Regions from separate parts of the Halobacillus trueperi genome, predicted to be linked through region 3. Evidence: riboswitches for the same ligand, from Rfam matches in the RefSeq annotation. Region 3 holds a riboswitch; each other region holds the start of a gene.
What was found. A riboswitch is a leader RNA that binds a small molecule or an ion and turns the genes downstream of it on or off. The one in region 3 is predicted to bind thiamine pyrophosphate.
Positions count from the first base shown of each region.

Region 1: it holds a riboswitch for thiamine pyrophosphate, as region 3 does, so the genes downstream of both, tenA (thiaminase II) here and DYE48_RS16710 (YkoF family thiamine/hydroxymethylpyrimidine-binding protein) in region 3, are expected to answer to the same signal.
Region 2: it holds a riboswitch for thiamine pyrophosphate, as region 3 does, so the genes downstream of both, tenA (thiaminase II) here and DYE48_RS16710 (YkoF family thiamine/hydroxymethylpyrimidine-binding protein) in region 3, are expected to answer to the same signal.

Region 1 covers NZ_QUAE01000008.1:157,649-163,079, reverse strand. The annotation lists gene DYE48_RS12050 (DMT family transporter) at 474-938, opposite strand; gene DYE48_RS12045 (DMT family transporter) at 950-1,378, opposite strand; gene DYE48_RS12040 (ArsR/SmtB family transcription factor) at 1,465-1,779, opposite strand; gene DYE48_RS12035 (YitT family protein) at 2,233-3,048, opposite strand; TPP riboswitch at 3,202-3,310, shown strand; gene tenA (thiaminase II) at 3,467-4,165, shown strand; gene DYE48_RS12025 (thiamine phosphate synthase) at 4,169-4,783, shown strand; gene thiO (glycine oxidase ThiO) at 4,780-5,431, shown strand, end outside.
Region 2 covers NZ_QUAE01000004.1:260,876-266,306, forward strand. The annotation lists gene DYE48_RS07795 (PucR family transcriptional regulator) at 1-1,614, shown strand, start outside; gene DYE48_RS07800 (DUF3221 domain-containing protein) at 1,637-2,173, opposite strand; TPP riboswitch at 2,281-2,390, shown strand; gene thiW (energy coupling factor transporter S component ThiW) at 2,485-2,973, shown strand; TPP riboswitch at 2,979-3,084, shown strand; gene tenA (thiaminase II) at 3,127-3,813, shown strand; gene thiD (bifunctional hydroxymethylpyrimidine kinase/phosphomethylpyrimidine kinase) at 3,810-4,622, shown strand; gene thiM (hydroxyethylthiazole kinase) at 4,613-5,371, shown strand; gene thiE (thiamine phosphate synthase) at 5,368-5,431, shown strand, end outside.
Region 3 covers NZ_QUAE01000019.1:17,167-22,597, forward strand. The annotation lists gene DYE48_RS16695 (RDD family protein) at 1-235, opposite strand, end outside; gene DYE48_RS21255 (hypothetical protein) at 263-427, opposite strand; gene DYE48_RS16700 (DUF420 domain-containing protein) at 498-1,019, shown strand; gene DYE48_RS16705 (hypothetical protein) at 1,202-1,432, shown strand; TPP riboswitch at 1,548-1,650, shown strand; gene DYE48_RS16710 (YkoF family thiamine/hydroxymethylpyrimidine-binding protein) at 1,742-2,344, shown strand; gene DYE48_RS16715 (ECF transporter S component) at 2,341-2,919, shown strand; gene DYE48_RS16720 (ABC transporter ATP-binding protein) at 2,916-4,544, shown strand; gene DYE48_RS16725 (energy-coupling factor transporter transmembrane component T family protein) at 4,531-5,310, shown strand; gene DYE48_RS16730 (hypothetical protein) at 5,358-5,431, opposite strand, start outside.

The DNA.
Region 1 (5,431 bases), on a different contig from region 3:
CTGCGCTGAAGTGTTAACGTGGTGGGGGTCAGGCACGAACATTAGCACTTGCAGGCATGTACGGTCCTTCTTCCGTTGACATCCAACAACATTTAGACCGCATGTATGGCTCCCGTTTAAGTCATGCGACTCATTTAGTCTGGGCAACAGGTGGAAGTTTGGTGCCAAAAGATATTATGGAAGGTTTTGTTTCTAAAGGGACATCATTTCTTCGTCAGGAAGAATAGAAAAAACGAACCTGTTGTAGTCACCCTCACGGCACAACTGTGAAGAGCGGGGATGGGTCGGCGCTTCCTGATTAAAAAGGCCTGAATGAAAGTGTCCGCCCCCAGTGCGTTAACACTTTAGCTAAGCGGGATCAGGCACTGATAATTTTAAATGACCAACACTTCCATTCAATAGATATATTCTATCTAATAAAAAAACACTGCAATCTTATCTTTAACGATTGCAGTGTTTTGAATTTTACTATACTATGCAGAGATTTCTTCGCTGGCACGTGTATTTCCCTTATAGATAAAGTAAAGAGCAATAATCATAAAGAGTAATGCAAAACCACGTTTCATATCCAAAGGAATTACTAAACTGTTGAACCAACCGAAATTATCAATAAGAATACCGATGACAAGCTGACCGATGATAACCGTAATATTGGTTGCAATGACCCCGATTTTAGGGACAGCGGCTATTATGAAAAGTAAAAACAACACACCTAAAAATACGGCGCTTAATTGCCATTTAGGTACTTCTACAATGGCAAGCAAATTTCCATGACCAAAGAATAGTATAATAATTGCTAGAAACATGGTTCCAGTCAGAAAAGTTAACAGGGTCGTTTCGATGGTTCCTGCTTTACGACCGAATGTACCATTAACAGCTGATTGTGCGCTTAATGTGAGACCACCTAAAAAGGTGAATAGAATCATTAATATACCCATTTCGAGACCTCCTAGTAAACTAAAATAAGTGCTATAATCATTGAAATAACAGCGAATATTTTTTCTTTATTGACTCTGGATTTCTTGCTTCCAAGCCAACCATAATGTTCAATCACTATACTCATTACTAATTGACCAATAATTACTGCAACCATAGTTATTCCGACACCGACAAATGGAACACTTATAACAATAGATGTTAAATAGACAACTCCCAAGACACCCCCAAGCAGTGTCCATTTAGGTGCTTCAACGATATAAGAAAATTTCCCTTTTCCAAAGAATAGCCAAAGTAATCCGAGGATGATCGAACCAATAAAGAAGTTATAAAAACTAGTTTCCAGTTTTCCTATCGTTTTTCCTAATTCACCATAAATAGCTCCTTCAAAACTAAGCGCTGCTCCTGCCAATAACGCTAATATATATGAGATGTAACGCATGGAATGAATTCCTCCTGAGATCTTTATATTTAAATATCTAGAATAATCGATATATTATATTAAAAAAGAAACAGAAATCAACCAACTCAGATTTCTGTTTTAAGGTATTCAGCAAACTGACGAATGGCTTCTTCATTTCTTCGATAGTATGTCCACTGGCCATAACGGACAGATTCAAGAAGACCAGCTTTCTGCATCATCGTCAAGTAGTGAGATACCGTAGATTGAGAAGCTTCGGCTTTTTCTTGAATGTCACCTACACATACTCCCCCTTTATAACTTACCTCCTTTGGCAGGTGAGCGCCTTGTTTAGGAAAATGCTTCTCCGGTTCCTTCAGCCACTGTAAAATGTTAAGTCTAGTTTTGTTGGATAAAGCCTTAAATACATCAATTGGTTCCATAAACCATATTATATATCGGTTTTTATCGATATGTCAATTTAGCAGATATTAAATAAGAGGTGGAACCATAAAATTCAGGGAAGGTTCTAAAAAAGATTGCCCACTTTAGCCATATAAAGCAGACAGTCTTTTAATAATTTGGCAATATCTAATAGAAGAATTTCCTCATTTGCGTCTTAAGAGGTGTAACAAAGCCTGCACAAGAGCTGCAGTCACTCATGCCTCTCTATCGATTACCAAAGCCAAAATTATTTGGATGTGCAGAAGAAGTAGCAGATCAAATTCAACCCTGGTACGAAGCAGGAGTATCCTGCAGGTTTCGTGCTTTTATCGATTTAGTCGTTGCTATGTGACAAGAAAAAGGAATTTCCCGTGTGCGCTTCCTGAGTAAAAAGGCCTGACCCCAAGTGCTCTTTTTAGCGGAGTGGGATCAGGCATTTTTAATGTCTATATTTATCTTCTGAAATTTCCTATGACTTCTACCGTTTCACTGACACTAACAAATGCTTTGGGGTCAATACTTGTAATCAGTGATTTAACTAATGCAAGCTCATAACGCGTAATAACCGTATAGAGCACTTTACGTTCTGTGTTTGAATATCCACCTTGACCGTACATGACAGTGATGCCACGGATTAAATTATCCAGCAGCTCACTTTTCACTTCTTCCCCACGATCGGATACAACCATTAAGCTAAGCTTCACATGGCGGGTATGAACACGGTCGATAACTATTCCAGTAATATAAATGGATATCATGGTGTACAGAGCTAATTCCCATGAAAAAACAAAGCCGGAGATAAAAACAACCACACTATTGATAGCAAAAATCAATACTCCTAACGGGATATCACGCTTCAACGTGAGGAGAAGCCCAATAATATCAGCTCCACCACCGGATCCGTAAAACCTGATGATCAAACCAATGGATCCACCAGCAATCGCTCCTCCGAATACACAGGCTAACAAGGCATCTTCGGTTACTTGAGTGACAGGGAGATATTGCATCGTGATGGAGGTGACAACTACGGAAAATATGCTATTCGCAATAAACTCTTTTCCCAGCTTCATCCATCCTAGAATAAAGATCGGGGCATTCAGAACCACTAACCAAATACCCGCACTTATAGGAGTAAGTATCCCGAACACCATAGCCAGCCCGGTCACCCCACCTGTTAAGACTTCATTGGGGATCAAAAACAGGTTGAAGGCTGCTCCTAAAATGATGGAGGCGGCAAATAGTACTGATAAATTTTTCAAGCGACTCATGAAAACACTCCAATTCATGCTATAGAAAATACTAAATGAATTCTAGGGGCCATGAATTTGAAAGTCAATGATATTTTAATTGATAAGTTTTTCAGGAATGTTTTGACAATGATTCAGAACATGTTACGATATCAGTGAAATCAAAAAACATAGACGATCCACTAGGGGTGCCTTCTCACAAGGCTGAGATTAAAGTGTAGCTTTAAGACTCTTAGAACCTGATCTGGTTGATACCAGCGTAGGGAAGTGGCGGTTACGTGTATCTTAAGCTACATATAGATGTTTACACATGAAACCACTTTCTTTACGCATATGAAGAAAGTGGTTTTTTTAGTGTCTGGAAATAGATGCATAGAGTGCTTGCATCTTATTTCTTTTTTCCTTGACCGTGGATCGTCGGGAAAAGGAGAGATTGATCATGAAATTTTCACAACAGATTCGCGACGCGGTGAACCCCATTTGGGAAGCAAGTTTCAACCATCCATTTGTCAAAGGGATTGGAGAAGGGACGTTATCCCTCGACCAGTTCCGCTACTATGTCCTTCAGGATTCTTATTATTTATCCCATTTTTCCAGAGTCCAGGCGATGGGAGCGGCAAAGTCCGAGGACATGAAAACGATGGCCAGTATGGCATCTCATGCTCAAGGGACGTATGAAGCAGAGATGGAGCTTCACGAGAACTTTTCAAAAAGGCTCGGAATCACAGAAGAGGAGCGCAACCAGTTCACTCCTTCTCCGACGGCGTATGCGTACGCCTCCCATATGTACCGGGGCGCCTACCATGGGGATTTGGGAGAGATTATCGCTACGATTCTTCCGTGCTATTGGCTTTATTATGAAGTCGGGGAGCACTTGAAAGATCATCAGCCGGAAGAACCGATTTATCAGGAGTGGATCGGCACCTATGGCGGGGATTGGTTCCGGACGCTCGTAGAGGAGCAGATCCAGCGGCTGGATGATCTGGCGGAATTGAAATCGGAAGCGGGCCGTGAGCGGATGAAAGAGTTGTTTGTGATTAGCAGTCAGTATGAATACAAGTTTTGGGAAATGGCTTATGTCATGGAAGAATGGCCGTTTGATATGAGAACTTCTCTCTTGGCAGGGAAAGGAGAGTGAATCGTGAGGCCGTCCATTCATGTGATTTCTACAGGAGAGCAGACGTTTGCTGAACTAAGCGAGACAGTGAGCGCGGTCCAGCAGGAAATCGATTTTCTCCACATTCGAGAAAAGCAACGCTCTGCTGCTGAAATTTTTGCTGGCATTCAACAGCTGACGGATGCCGGTTTTCCAATGGAGCGTATCATCCTCAATGACAGGGCTGACGTTGCTTTTGTAGCAGGAGGCTTCGGGGTGCAGTTGACTCACCACAGCCTCCCAGTCTCACAAGTGAAGCAAACCTTTCCCGAACTGAATGTAGGGAAATCCGTTCATTCATTAAAAGAGGCCATAGATGCCAAAGAGGAAGGAGCGGATTTTTTCCTATACGGAAATATCTATCCGACCTCCTCCAAGCCGGGAAAAGCGGGGAAAGGATTGGATTCGCTCCGTGAAATCATCCGGCATGTCGGCTGCTCGGTAGTTGGCATTGGTGGGATAACTCCGGAGCGGTCAGTGGATGTCATTCGTACGGGAGCTCAGGGGATTGCAGTCATGTCAGGCATTCTCCAGGCGGAGGACCCTGTGAAAGCAGCGCAGGCTTACAGGAAGGAAATCGATGGAGGGAGGATGTTATGAATAAGCATTATGAAACGATTGTTGTCGGTGCTGGGGTGATCGGCAGTTCCATCGCGTATCATTTGGCCAAGCGGGGATGCTCTGTTCTTCTTCTGGAACGGGAGTCGATTGCCGGCAAAGCATCTTCGGCTGCTGCTGGCATGCTTGGAGCGCAGTCGGAGCTGAAAGACGGAAACGATTCATTGTATTCACTCGCTAAAGCAAGTCGGGCGATGTTTCCGGCACTGGCTGAAGAGTTGAAAGCGTATAGCGGCATCGATATTGGGCTCCAGCAAAAGGGCATCTATAAAATGGCTACAAATGAAGAAGAAAGAGAAGAGCTGATCGCGTATGGGGAAGTTCAAAGAGACCGTGGGGAGGAAGCGAGGTGGATGGAGCCTGCTGAATTGCAAAGGGAAGAGCCGGCGGTGTCTTCTCAGTTGAGTGGCGCGTTATTTCTCCCCAACGATGGCCAAGTGTCCGCTCCAGATTTGTCGAAGGCTTTTGCCATGTCAGCGGTAGAGCTTGGGGCAGAACTTCTCGAGTACACCGATGTACAAAGTTTGATTAAAGAAGGGAATCAGGTCACGGGAGTAAGAACAAATCGAGAAGACATAAGCGCCGACCATGTCGTAGTCGCCTGTGGGGCCTGGAGTGAAGATTTGCTTG
Region 2 (5,431 bases), on a different contig from region 3:
CAGACCCATGTGTATGATCGTCAGGTTGATTGGATCTCAGTGATTGAGACTCCTGTAGAGAACTTTGTCAGGAACAATGAATTTGTACTAAGTACAGGGGTCGGGTGTGTGGATGATGTATTGGCACTCGAAGGATATGTTGAAGATGTCATTCGCTCGGAAGCCTCCGTCCTCGCTTTTGCCACAGGACGTCATCTCTATAAAATTCCGGACCGGGTGTTAAAACTTGCGGAGAAACACGAGTTGATCGTGATGGAAATTCCATGGGAGGTCCGCTTCGGAGATATTTTACAGGACGTATTACGGTTGATCAGTGAGGAGAACCGCCAGGAACAGCAACGCACGGAAGAGATACGACAGGAGTTGATCAACTGTGTCCTGAACGGAAAAGGGCTGCAGGAGATCACATCAATCATCTACCAGAACACAGGCATTCCGACGGCCATCAGTGATCATAACAAACAGATCCGGGCGAATCAGTATTTTGATCGTTATTACATCGATGTTTTAAATGGGCATGAGCTTTCTCAGGAAGGAACCCTTGTAGAAACGGAGATGGACAGTGATCACCCGCTCAGCCATTACATTGAAACCTATGAAATCGGTGATCAGAAATGCTACCAGCTTACAATTTTATCAAACTATAAGAAACAGGGATATATTCTATTTAAGCCAAAGGACGACAAAGATTTAACGTGGGTGAATCTTCACATTTTGGAGCATGCGCTTACAGCTTGTGCCTTATATTTCGTCAAAGAGAACGCCATTGAAATGACTGAAATCAGACTTAAGGATAACTTTTTGCTGGATTTAGCCAAGCAGGAGAGGGAGATGGACAGAGCTCTTTTTTCGAAAGCGCAGCTGCTTGGTTATGATTTGGAGAAGCCTTATATTTGTCTCGTCGGCCATATCCGTTTCGTGCAGCCGGAGGAGGAACGCACCTCTTCAACGATGCCTCAAGTCAAATCATCATCGATCAACAGTCGCAATTATTACATTCAGAAGGAAGTCACTCATGCCGGAGACGCGCTGCACCGGAGGACGATGACCACCTTTGATGAAGGCGAGGTAATCGTTTATTTGGAAACGGACCGTCCGGATTACGAAGAAACCGCGAACCAGTTTCTCGACCTGATTGAGCGGAGACTTCATGAGTTATTAAAAGGGATTACGATTAGCTGGGGGATTTCCTGTCATAAAGGTGGGTATCAGACTTTTCATAAAAGCTATGAAGAGGCGGAAACGGCACTGAAAATCGGTCAGCAGCATGAAGAAGGGGAGCGGACGTTTTTCAGTGATACCAGAATGAACCGGTTGCTCATGGCACTGTCCCACGAGGAAGAAATCGGAGCGATTGTGTCAGATACGTTGGAGAAGCTGATTGATTATGACCAGAAACGGCAGACAGAACTGATTCATACGTTTATGGTCTATAACAAATACAACAGCAATGTCAGTCAGACGGCCCGTGCCCTGAACTTGCACCGCCAATCTTTGCTGCACAGATTGAGAAACATTGAACATTTGACTGGCCTCTCTCTTCTCAATGCGGATGATCTTTTTTTGCTGGAGCTGAGCGTAAGGTTATGGCTTTTGAAAAAGGTGGATGCATAGAGCGCTCCCTCGGGATGACGCTCTATTTCTCATCTTTGACTGTCGTTTTCCATTCGCCCTGATCGGTCCCGCGTTGGTCCAGCTTGACGGTCCACTGATCGGATTCTTCATCAAAGGAAAGTAGCGAAACGATCAGCACATCTGTCTGCTCTGGTTCTGTTTCGGACAAAGCTGTAGAGAGAGCTTCGGATGCTTTTAAATCCGCTCCCTGTACTTCACTCATTTCAAGCTCCTGGACTTTATCGGCGGTTGCTTGTTCTGGGTAGGATTCAGCGATATCTCCGTCTACCCACACTTCGACCTGTTTGCCAATCCAGAGACCTTCAGGAGCTTCGGATACCCACATGGCCCGTCCTTCATCCCCTGAATCATCATCCATCGGTGTGACTACGAGGATCCTGTCTTCATCTTGATCCATGACAAATCCGCTTATATCCGGATTGGTGGAGTCTGCTTCCACTTCATTCTGATCCACTTCTTCTGTTTCTGACACCCCACATGCACTAAGGAATAAAAAGAAAACCATCAACATGCCAAGCATCCATCTCATTTTCATCATTCTCACACTCCTTATCTACTTTGTTGACGTTTGAACGGGAGGAAAAGTTTCACATGACAGAAACATCCAACTTTGTTATGATGAAAATCACCAAGCGAATAAGTTTATGAAACTACTAGGGGAGCCTGAATGGGCTGAGAGGAAAGCGAGCAAGCTTTCTGACTCTTACGAACCTGATCTGGTTAATACCAGCGGAGGGAAGTAGTCTGACGATACGTGTATCGACTTACTGCATACCAGGCCAGGTCCTCTAAGGATCTGGCTTTTTTTATCTGGTTCCATTCAGCTCCTGTACGGAAAGGTGGTGAAAGATGAGAAACACAAAGATACTCACAACGATGGCCGTGCTTATTGCCATTGGAACGCTTGGAGCTCAATTTCTCTGGTTTCCGGCTGGAATTGCGAAAGCTTATCCTGTCCAGCATGCGGTTAATGTAGTCGCGGCGGTGGTGCTTGGACCCGCCCCGGCGGTCATGATTGCTTTTGTTATCGGGCTCTTACGTTTCTTATTAGGGCTCGGCACCTTTCTTGCTTTTCCGGGCGGAATGTTCGGTGCATTATTGGCAGGGCTTTGTTATCGATTCTATGAAAGAAAAAGGTCTGCGGTGATTGGTGAAGTTTTAGGTACTGGAGTCATAGGGGCTTTGGCATCTGTTCCGATTGCGCACGTCCTGATGGGAAGTTCAACAGGTGTTTTCGCGTTTGTTCCTTCTTTTGTCGTAAGCAGTGTCTCGGGGGCTTTCATTGCTGCCTTCATTTTATCACGAGTGAAAGTTGATAATATGATCTTACAACCATAATACACGGAAACTGCTAGGGGCGCGAGTATTCGCTGAGATAAGGAGACATTCCTTGGTCCCTCAATACCTGATCCGGGTCATGCCGGCGGAGGGAAGTAGTAAGAATCCCCTTCTGTCCTCTAGTAGCTTCCGAGAATAATAGGAGGCTCTATCATGTCTTTTTCCAATCAATTAAGAAAAGAAAGTCAGGATATCTATCAAAAAATCTTCACTCATCCCTTTATCCAGGGTATCGGAAAAGGGGAGGTTCCAAAAGAAGCGTTGATTCACTATATCAAGGCTGATTATGAGTATTTGAATGCCTTTATGCACGTCTATGGAATCGCCATTTCCAAATCTCAGGGAAGGGAAGACATTCAACTGTTTAACGAACAAATCGATTTTGTGTTGAACAGTGAGGTTCACCCTCACAACAATTTTTGTGAACAGATTGGCGTTTCCTATGAGGAACTGCAAGGGTATCCATTGCCGCCAACCGCTGATCACTATATTAAACATATGCTATTTCATGCCTACCAAGGAGGAATCGGAGAAATATTAGCAGCCTTGCTTCCGTGCCCGTGGACGTATTATGAAATTGGAGTCGAGCTGATGAACAGCTATCAGCCAGGGTCCGATCACCCCTTCCTCCCGTGGATCGAGTTTTATGCCAATGAGGAAGTGAAGGGTCTGACAGCGGTGTTATGTGAACGGCTTGATCAGTATGCGGAACGTGCGTCGGAATCGGAAAAACAGCGGATGAGAGAAGCCTTTCGTAAAAGTTGTCAGCTGGAATATGCCTTTTGGGATATGGCCTATACCCAAGAGCAATGGCCTTGTGAAAAGGAGGGTGTGAAATGAGACAAGTCTCATGTGCGTTGACGATTGCCGGGACCGATCCTAGTGGTGGTGCGGGTATTCAGGCAGACTTGAAAACTTTTCAGGAGTTGAAAAGTTATGGCATGAGTGTTGTGACATCAGTCGTTTCGCAAAATACGACAGGAGTGAAAGATGTTCATCACCTGCCGGAAAATTTCATTAGGAGTCAGCTGAAAGCTATTTCTGAGGATATGCCTGTCCAGGCACTGAAAACAGGGATGATTGCCAACAAGAAAATGATGAAAGTCATCAGTGAATGGTTGGATGAGGTGGGTGCTCCGTACGTCATGGACCCTGTCATGGTTGCCCAGAGTGGGGACCCGTTGATTGAAAAAGAAGATCAACGTTATTTGAAAGAATATCTTGTACCAAAGACAGCGCTCGTCACTCCCAACATCCCTGAAACGGAAGTGCTTGTTGGAGGGAAAATTGAAACAGAAGCGGATATGAGAGAAGCGGCCGAAGTGATCGTGAAAGACTTAGGTGCGGCTGCAGCCCTTGTCAAAGGGGGCCATCTCAATGGAAGAGCGGTTGATTTTTTATATGATGGGCAGTGGTTTCATGAATTTGAATCCGAACGTATTGATTCTTCCAATACACACGGGACAGGTTGTACGTATTCTGCAGCCATTACGGCATACTTGAGTCAGGGACACGCTTTGCCACAAGCCGTCAAAGAAGCGAAATACTTTGTAACAGAGGCGATCCGCCATTCCTTCGATTTAGGAAAAGGAAGTGGCCCGACCAATCATTTTGCTTTGCGTGAGGAGGTTTTCAACCAATGGCTGTAAATGTTATCGACAGAGTGAGAGAACAACGCCCACTGATCCATCACATCACGAATGCGGTCGTCATGAATTTCACAGCGAACGGACTTCTAGCATTCGGAGGATCACCGATAATGGCCAATGCCAAGCAGGAGGTTGCAGAGGTCACCCGATTGTCTCAAGGGCTGTTATTGAATATAGGGACGCTTCATGAAAACCAGGTGGAAGCGATGATTCTTGCAGGAAGAGCAGCAAAAGAGATCGGCATTCCGGTCGTCCTCGATCCTGTTGGCGCCCCTGCAACCTGCTATCGTTCAAACGTATGCCAACGTATTTTGCAGGAGGTGAAGCCGACCGTCATTAAAGGAAATGCCGGTGAAATCGCCCACCTCGTCGGTCAGGATGTGGAAACGAAAGGTGTAGACGCTACAGGAGAAGCTGACGCTGAAGCCATCGTTCGTCTAGTTGCAGAAAAATATCAGACCGGAGTCGTTTGTACTGGTGAAAAGGATGTCGGATGTATCGACGGGGACGTTTTTGTCAATGAAACCGGACACCCTCTCCTTGCTCAAATTACAGGATCCGGCTGTTTGCTGGGTTCCTTGCTCACAGCAAGCTTAACGGTAGAAGGCAATTCTAAAGAAAAGGTTCTAGCAACATTAAGTCATTATGGACGGGCGGCAGAACAAGCAGCGGATCACCCTGATGTCAAAGGTCCAGGGACATTCATTCCCAGGTTTGTCGATGCTATAGCCATGGGGGCTGAAAAATGAAAGCTTCTACCCTTAGAAAATACTTCATTATGGGCAGCCAAAACTGTAACAAAGATCCCT
Region 3 (5,431 bases):
TGGATTCGATGGTGAGATTCGTGAAAATCATGCCGAGTGTTTTACCTTTTGCCAGCAGCGGGATGAAAATGAGAAGCGCGACATGGATGATGATGAAGGCTTTCCAAAAGACGGGGTTCGGATCGAAGCCACGCCCTGTGTTCTGCGTTGCTGTGTAGAGGATCGCGAGGAATCCGGATACGATGAGTTCAAGTCCTGTGCCTATGAATCTGAGGAACAAGTTTCTTTCAGACATAGAAGTCCCTCCTTTCTGTGTAGTATCCTATGGGTTTTTGTCGTCATTGGTTTGCCCGTTCACCCAGAACGAAGAAAAAGAGATGGAGCTTTTGCCCCATCTCTTTTTCTTTGATTTTCTTTCGCAGGTTCCTAACTCGCGGATCTTTCCACCGCAATAGGCTCGTACGACAAATTGTGCGTTTTCTGTCATAGCATTCTCCCCTCACATTCTTTATACTTAACTAGGATTCTATATAAAGATGTATGAAAGGATCGATACCATGAAAAAATTCAATTACGTCCCATGGGTCGTGGGACTTTCGATCGCCATCAACCTAATCGTTGTGGCCTTATTGTTCTTACCGAAAGTTGACGGGGATCTCGGATTCAATATTAAACTCCTTCCCCTCTTGAATGCGGTCTTGAATTCGTTTACGTTCGTTTTCCTGCTTGCTGCGTTGTTCATGATCATTAGGAAAAACGTCAAATGGCACAAACGTTTCATTTTCGCTGCATTCACGTCGACAGCTCTCTTCCTCGTCTCGTACCTGACGTACCATTCGATGGCGGAGTCGACGTCCTTCGGCGGTGAAGGGATCATTGCTGGGATCTATTATTTCATTTTGATCACCCATATCGTATTGGCGGCACTCATCGTACCCCTTGCGCTTCTCACGTTGTTCCGCGGCCTTGCGATGAAAGTGGACAAGCACCGCAAAATCGCGAGATGGACGATGCCGATCTGGCTGTACGTAAGTCTGACTGGAGTCATCGTCTACTTGATGATCTCCCCTTATTATTGATGAACGACAAGAAGCAGCACTGCGCCTGTTTTTTTGTCGAAACTCTTCCCTTCCTTCTTGACCCTTATTTTAGTAGAATAATAGTTAGAGGGAAGTCGTAAAAGGTATTTCTATGACATATGTTTCGGTTTTTTTATTCAGGGAAAATTTATGGTTCAAGGTCAGATAATAAGGAGACTACAATGGATTTACTCCAATTTATGAAAAATGAAGGTTACACTTCGGCTAAGTTCTCCTCGTTGACTGGTGAAGACGTCCGATTGATTTTGAATGATGTAGCTTCAACAGAGGACCTGTATCAAATGATGGAAGTGAAACCGACATCCGTCAGTTATTACCCTTATGAACGCGTGCCGTATATCGATTGTTTCATAGATCAGAATGTGATGAAGTTACGCTTGTCGAAAGCATAAGGAATGAGCCGGATCCCCCAGGGCGATCCGGTTCATTTGTTTTTTATAAAAAAGATGGTTTACAAATCTATGACTCTCCGCTACGATGAAAGCAACGTACAAGAACTGCATACGAGTTTTGCACTGGGGGAGCTGCTATAAGCGGCTGAGAGGAAAAATTCCGACCCTTGGAACCCGAACTAGATAATACTAGCGTGGGGAAGTGCGGTCGTCATTCACAAGGACCGAACTGGTTCTTCCTTTATGATTGGTAGACTGCATTCCCGTGGGATGCAGTTTTTTTGTGCTCAAAAAAAGGAGGAATAAGAAATGGAAAACCATTGTGGAACGTCAAGGATCGCGGGGTGCTCTTTTTCCGTGCACCCGATGTCGGACAAATTCGTGGATTACATCAAGGCGGGCCTGAATGAGGTGGACAGCTCGAAAGTGTGGATGAAGACGGACGATGTCACGACGACGGTCCGCGGTAGGATGGAGCATGTCTTCGAAGTCACGGAGGCGATTTTATTACATATCGCTAAAACGGGTGTCCATGTCGCTTTTCAAGGGACCTTTTCCATCGGCTGCCCTGGAGATTCGTCCGGTGATGTCCATATGGATGAATCAGAGGAACGGTTGAACAAGCCTCAATTCAAGGAAATCGAACAGCGGATTGCGGCGAAATTCTCGCTGTATCCGATGGGTGGCGGTGATTATATGGATACGATCTACCGTCAGATTGAAGCGATGAAGGAAAAAGGTGTCGAAGTCACGCCCGCCCACTATTCTACTCGCCTCGATGGAGACACACGCGACATTTTCACAGGACTACAGGATGTGTTCAGGGAAACGGAAGCGAGCGGATCTTCGCATACGGTGATGACTGTGACAGTCTCCGCCAACAGCCCTTCCCATAAGGATGATCGCCCATGAACAGCTGGAAACTGAAAGAAATCGTCGTCATGTCCGTCCTTTCTGTCGTTTTTGCAGTCGTGTATCTTGCGTTCCTTCCGGTCGGAAAAATCCTCGTCGGCTTTTTCGGACCGATCGGCTATGACCTCATCTTCGGCATCTGGTTCATCGTATCGATCATTGCGGCTTATATCATCCGTAAACCCGGCGCCGCTTTTTTATCAGAAACGATTGCGGCGGCGGTCGAAGTGCTGCTCGGCAATGCGGTCGGTCCGATGCTCCTCGTTTCAGGGATGATCCAGGGGCTCGGGGCAGAATCCGCCTTTGCTCTGACGAGGTACAAGCGTTATGATCTGTTCACCCTCATGCTTGCCGGAGTTATGGCCGCGGTGTTCAGCTTCGTCTGGGGCTACTTCCTATCCGGATACGCAGCACTGAGCACAGGATACGTCCTTGCCATGTTCATCGCCCGCATCATCAGTGGTGCCATCATTTCAGGTGTCGCAGGCAAAGCGCTCAGTGACGCCTTAGCGAAGACGGGCGTCCTTTCAAGCTTCGCTCTCGGAAAAGAACACCGAAGGAAGCAAGCGGCATGAATCAGGAAGTGATACGTGTTGAGGACCTCACCCTCCATTATGAGGAAAGGCAGAAGCCAGTGCTGTCTCGTCTGAACTTTTGCGTAGAAGAGGGAGAAAACCTACTGATCCTTGGTCCGAGCGGGTCGGGGAAAAGCTCCCTCACCCACTGTCTGAACGGCCTCTATCCCAGGGAACTGGACGGTTCCATGGATGGAGAAGTCCATGTGAAGGGACGGCGGACCGACTCCTACCCTGCCGGTGAAATGGCGCAGAATGTCGGCGTCGTTTTTCAGGATCCGGAGACGCAGTTCTGCATGATCACCGTCGAAGATGAAGTGGCCTTCGGGCTGGAGAACTTGAATACTCCTTATGCGTCGATGGTGGAAAAAGTGGATACGGCGCTAAGATCGGTCGGGATGGAAGATTACAAAACGGCGAATATCTCCGAGCTTTCCGGCGGACAAAAGCAGAAAGTCGCCCTTGCCTGCATCCTAGCGATGGAGCCCGAGGTACTGATCCTCGATGAGCCGACGGCGAATTTGGATCCGGTGGCAAGGAAAGAATTCATCCAGCTTTTGAAAACATTGAAAAAGGAGCTGTCTTTCACTCTACTTGTCATTGAACATAAGCTGGAAGGCTGGCTGGACTTGTTGGAACGAGTCCTCATCATCAATGGAGATGGAGAGCTCGCCTACGATGGTCCGCTCCACGACCGTTTAATAACATACGCCCGGGAAATTCACGAGATGGGCATCCAGCTGCCTTACGCAACGAGAACAGCTCTGGAACGGGGATGGACGCCTCCTTATCCGCTTCACATCGAAGAAATGCCGCCGCCCGCCTCTTTACAGGAGAATCCTCGTCCCGCCGAACATAAGAATGAGGAGTTGTTGAAAGTAGAGAATGTGCATTGGAAATCAATCTTGCGAAACATCAACGTCACTTTTCATGAGGGAGAATGGGTGGCGATCGTTGGCGAGAACGGAAGTGGAAAATCTTCCTTATCGAGAATCCTTGCGGGCATCCAGTCTCCGAGCATGGGAACGGTTTCTCTGGGCGGCCGCTCGTTAAAGAAATGGAAAGAGAATGACCTTCGTCAAGAAGTTGGATATGTTTTCCAGAACCCGGAACACCAGTTCATTGCAGATGCGGTCTATGATGAAGTCGCCTTCAGTCTGCAGCATGCCGGGATGAAGGAAGCGGAATGGACCAGGATCGTCGAAGAAATATTGAAGTTCTGCCGGCTGGACGGGCTGGAGGATCAGCACCCCTTCCTTCTCAGCCAGGGGCAGAAACGACGCTTGAGTGTCGCGACAATGATCATCGAGGACCAGCGGCTGCTTTTCCTTGATGAACCGACGTTCGGGCAGGATGAAAAGTCAACCTCGGATTTGATGTCGCTCTTGAAAGAAAACAATGAAAACGGGACGACGATCGTCATGATTACGCATGATATGGAGCTCGTGGACAAATACGCGACAAGGGTGCTTGTCATGAACGAAGGCGAACTCACCTTTGATGATCGGCCGGAAAGGCTCTGGTCCCGTTCAGATTTGGCCGACCATCACCTGGAGCTGCCTCCAAGAGAGCAATGGAAGCGATCCGTTTTGAAGCGAAAGGAGCCTGCGTATGTTTCTTCATAACGTAAATCCGACGGTCAAAGCGCTGACGATCATCGGTACTGTCTTCCTCCTCGCCTTCGTTTTCGATCCTGTTACGCCTTTGCTCTACATCGTGTGGACCGTGATCGTCACCTTCCTGTTCGGGACGTTCAAGAAAAGATACTACCTGTATTATTTCATTCCGTTCACCTTGTTCGCTTTCGGAATGTTTTGGACTACAATCGTGTTTTCGGACACCGCTTCTGGGACTACCGGAACCGTCTCATTCCTCGGGATGGAGTTCCCAACGGAAGACATCCGGACGGCGGCTGCTCTAGGTCTCAGGGTCCTTGCGTTCGCCAGTTTGTCACTGCTGTTTTTGTTCACGACGAATATGGTCCATTTCATCTTGAGTCTGATCCAACAGTTGAAACTGCCACCGAAAATCGCTTACGGCGTGCTGGCTGGGTATCAATTTTTACCTATGTTGAAGACGGAATTCCAACAAATCCGTGCGGCGCACCGAATACGCGGTCTCAACCGACCTGATTCTATGAAGGAAAAACTCCTTCAGTACCAGCGGTTCGCGATTCCCCTCCTTGCCGGTGCGATACGGAAAGCGGAGCGGACAGCAATCGCAATGGAATCGAAGGGATTCACGGGTGCGAAGGAACGCACGTTTTACCGACCGATGAAAGTGCAGAGGAAGGACTGGCTATTTCCTGTGATGATGTTCGGAATGCTAGGTGCGACGATTGCGCTCTCTCTCTACTTCGGATACTTTTCCTGGTATGATGGGGAGCTTTAACACGAGACAGCCCCCGGTTTTTCAGCCGGGGGCTGTTTGCCATTGCCCTATTCTTCTCCCTCCAGGGTTATGCGAATATCTTCGAAGTTACTAAATTTTATACTCGTTAATTGATCGTCTT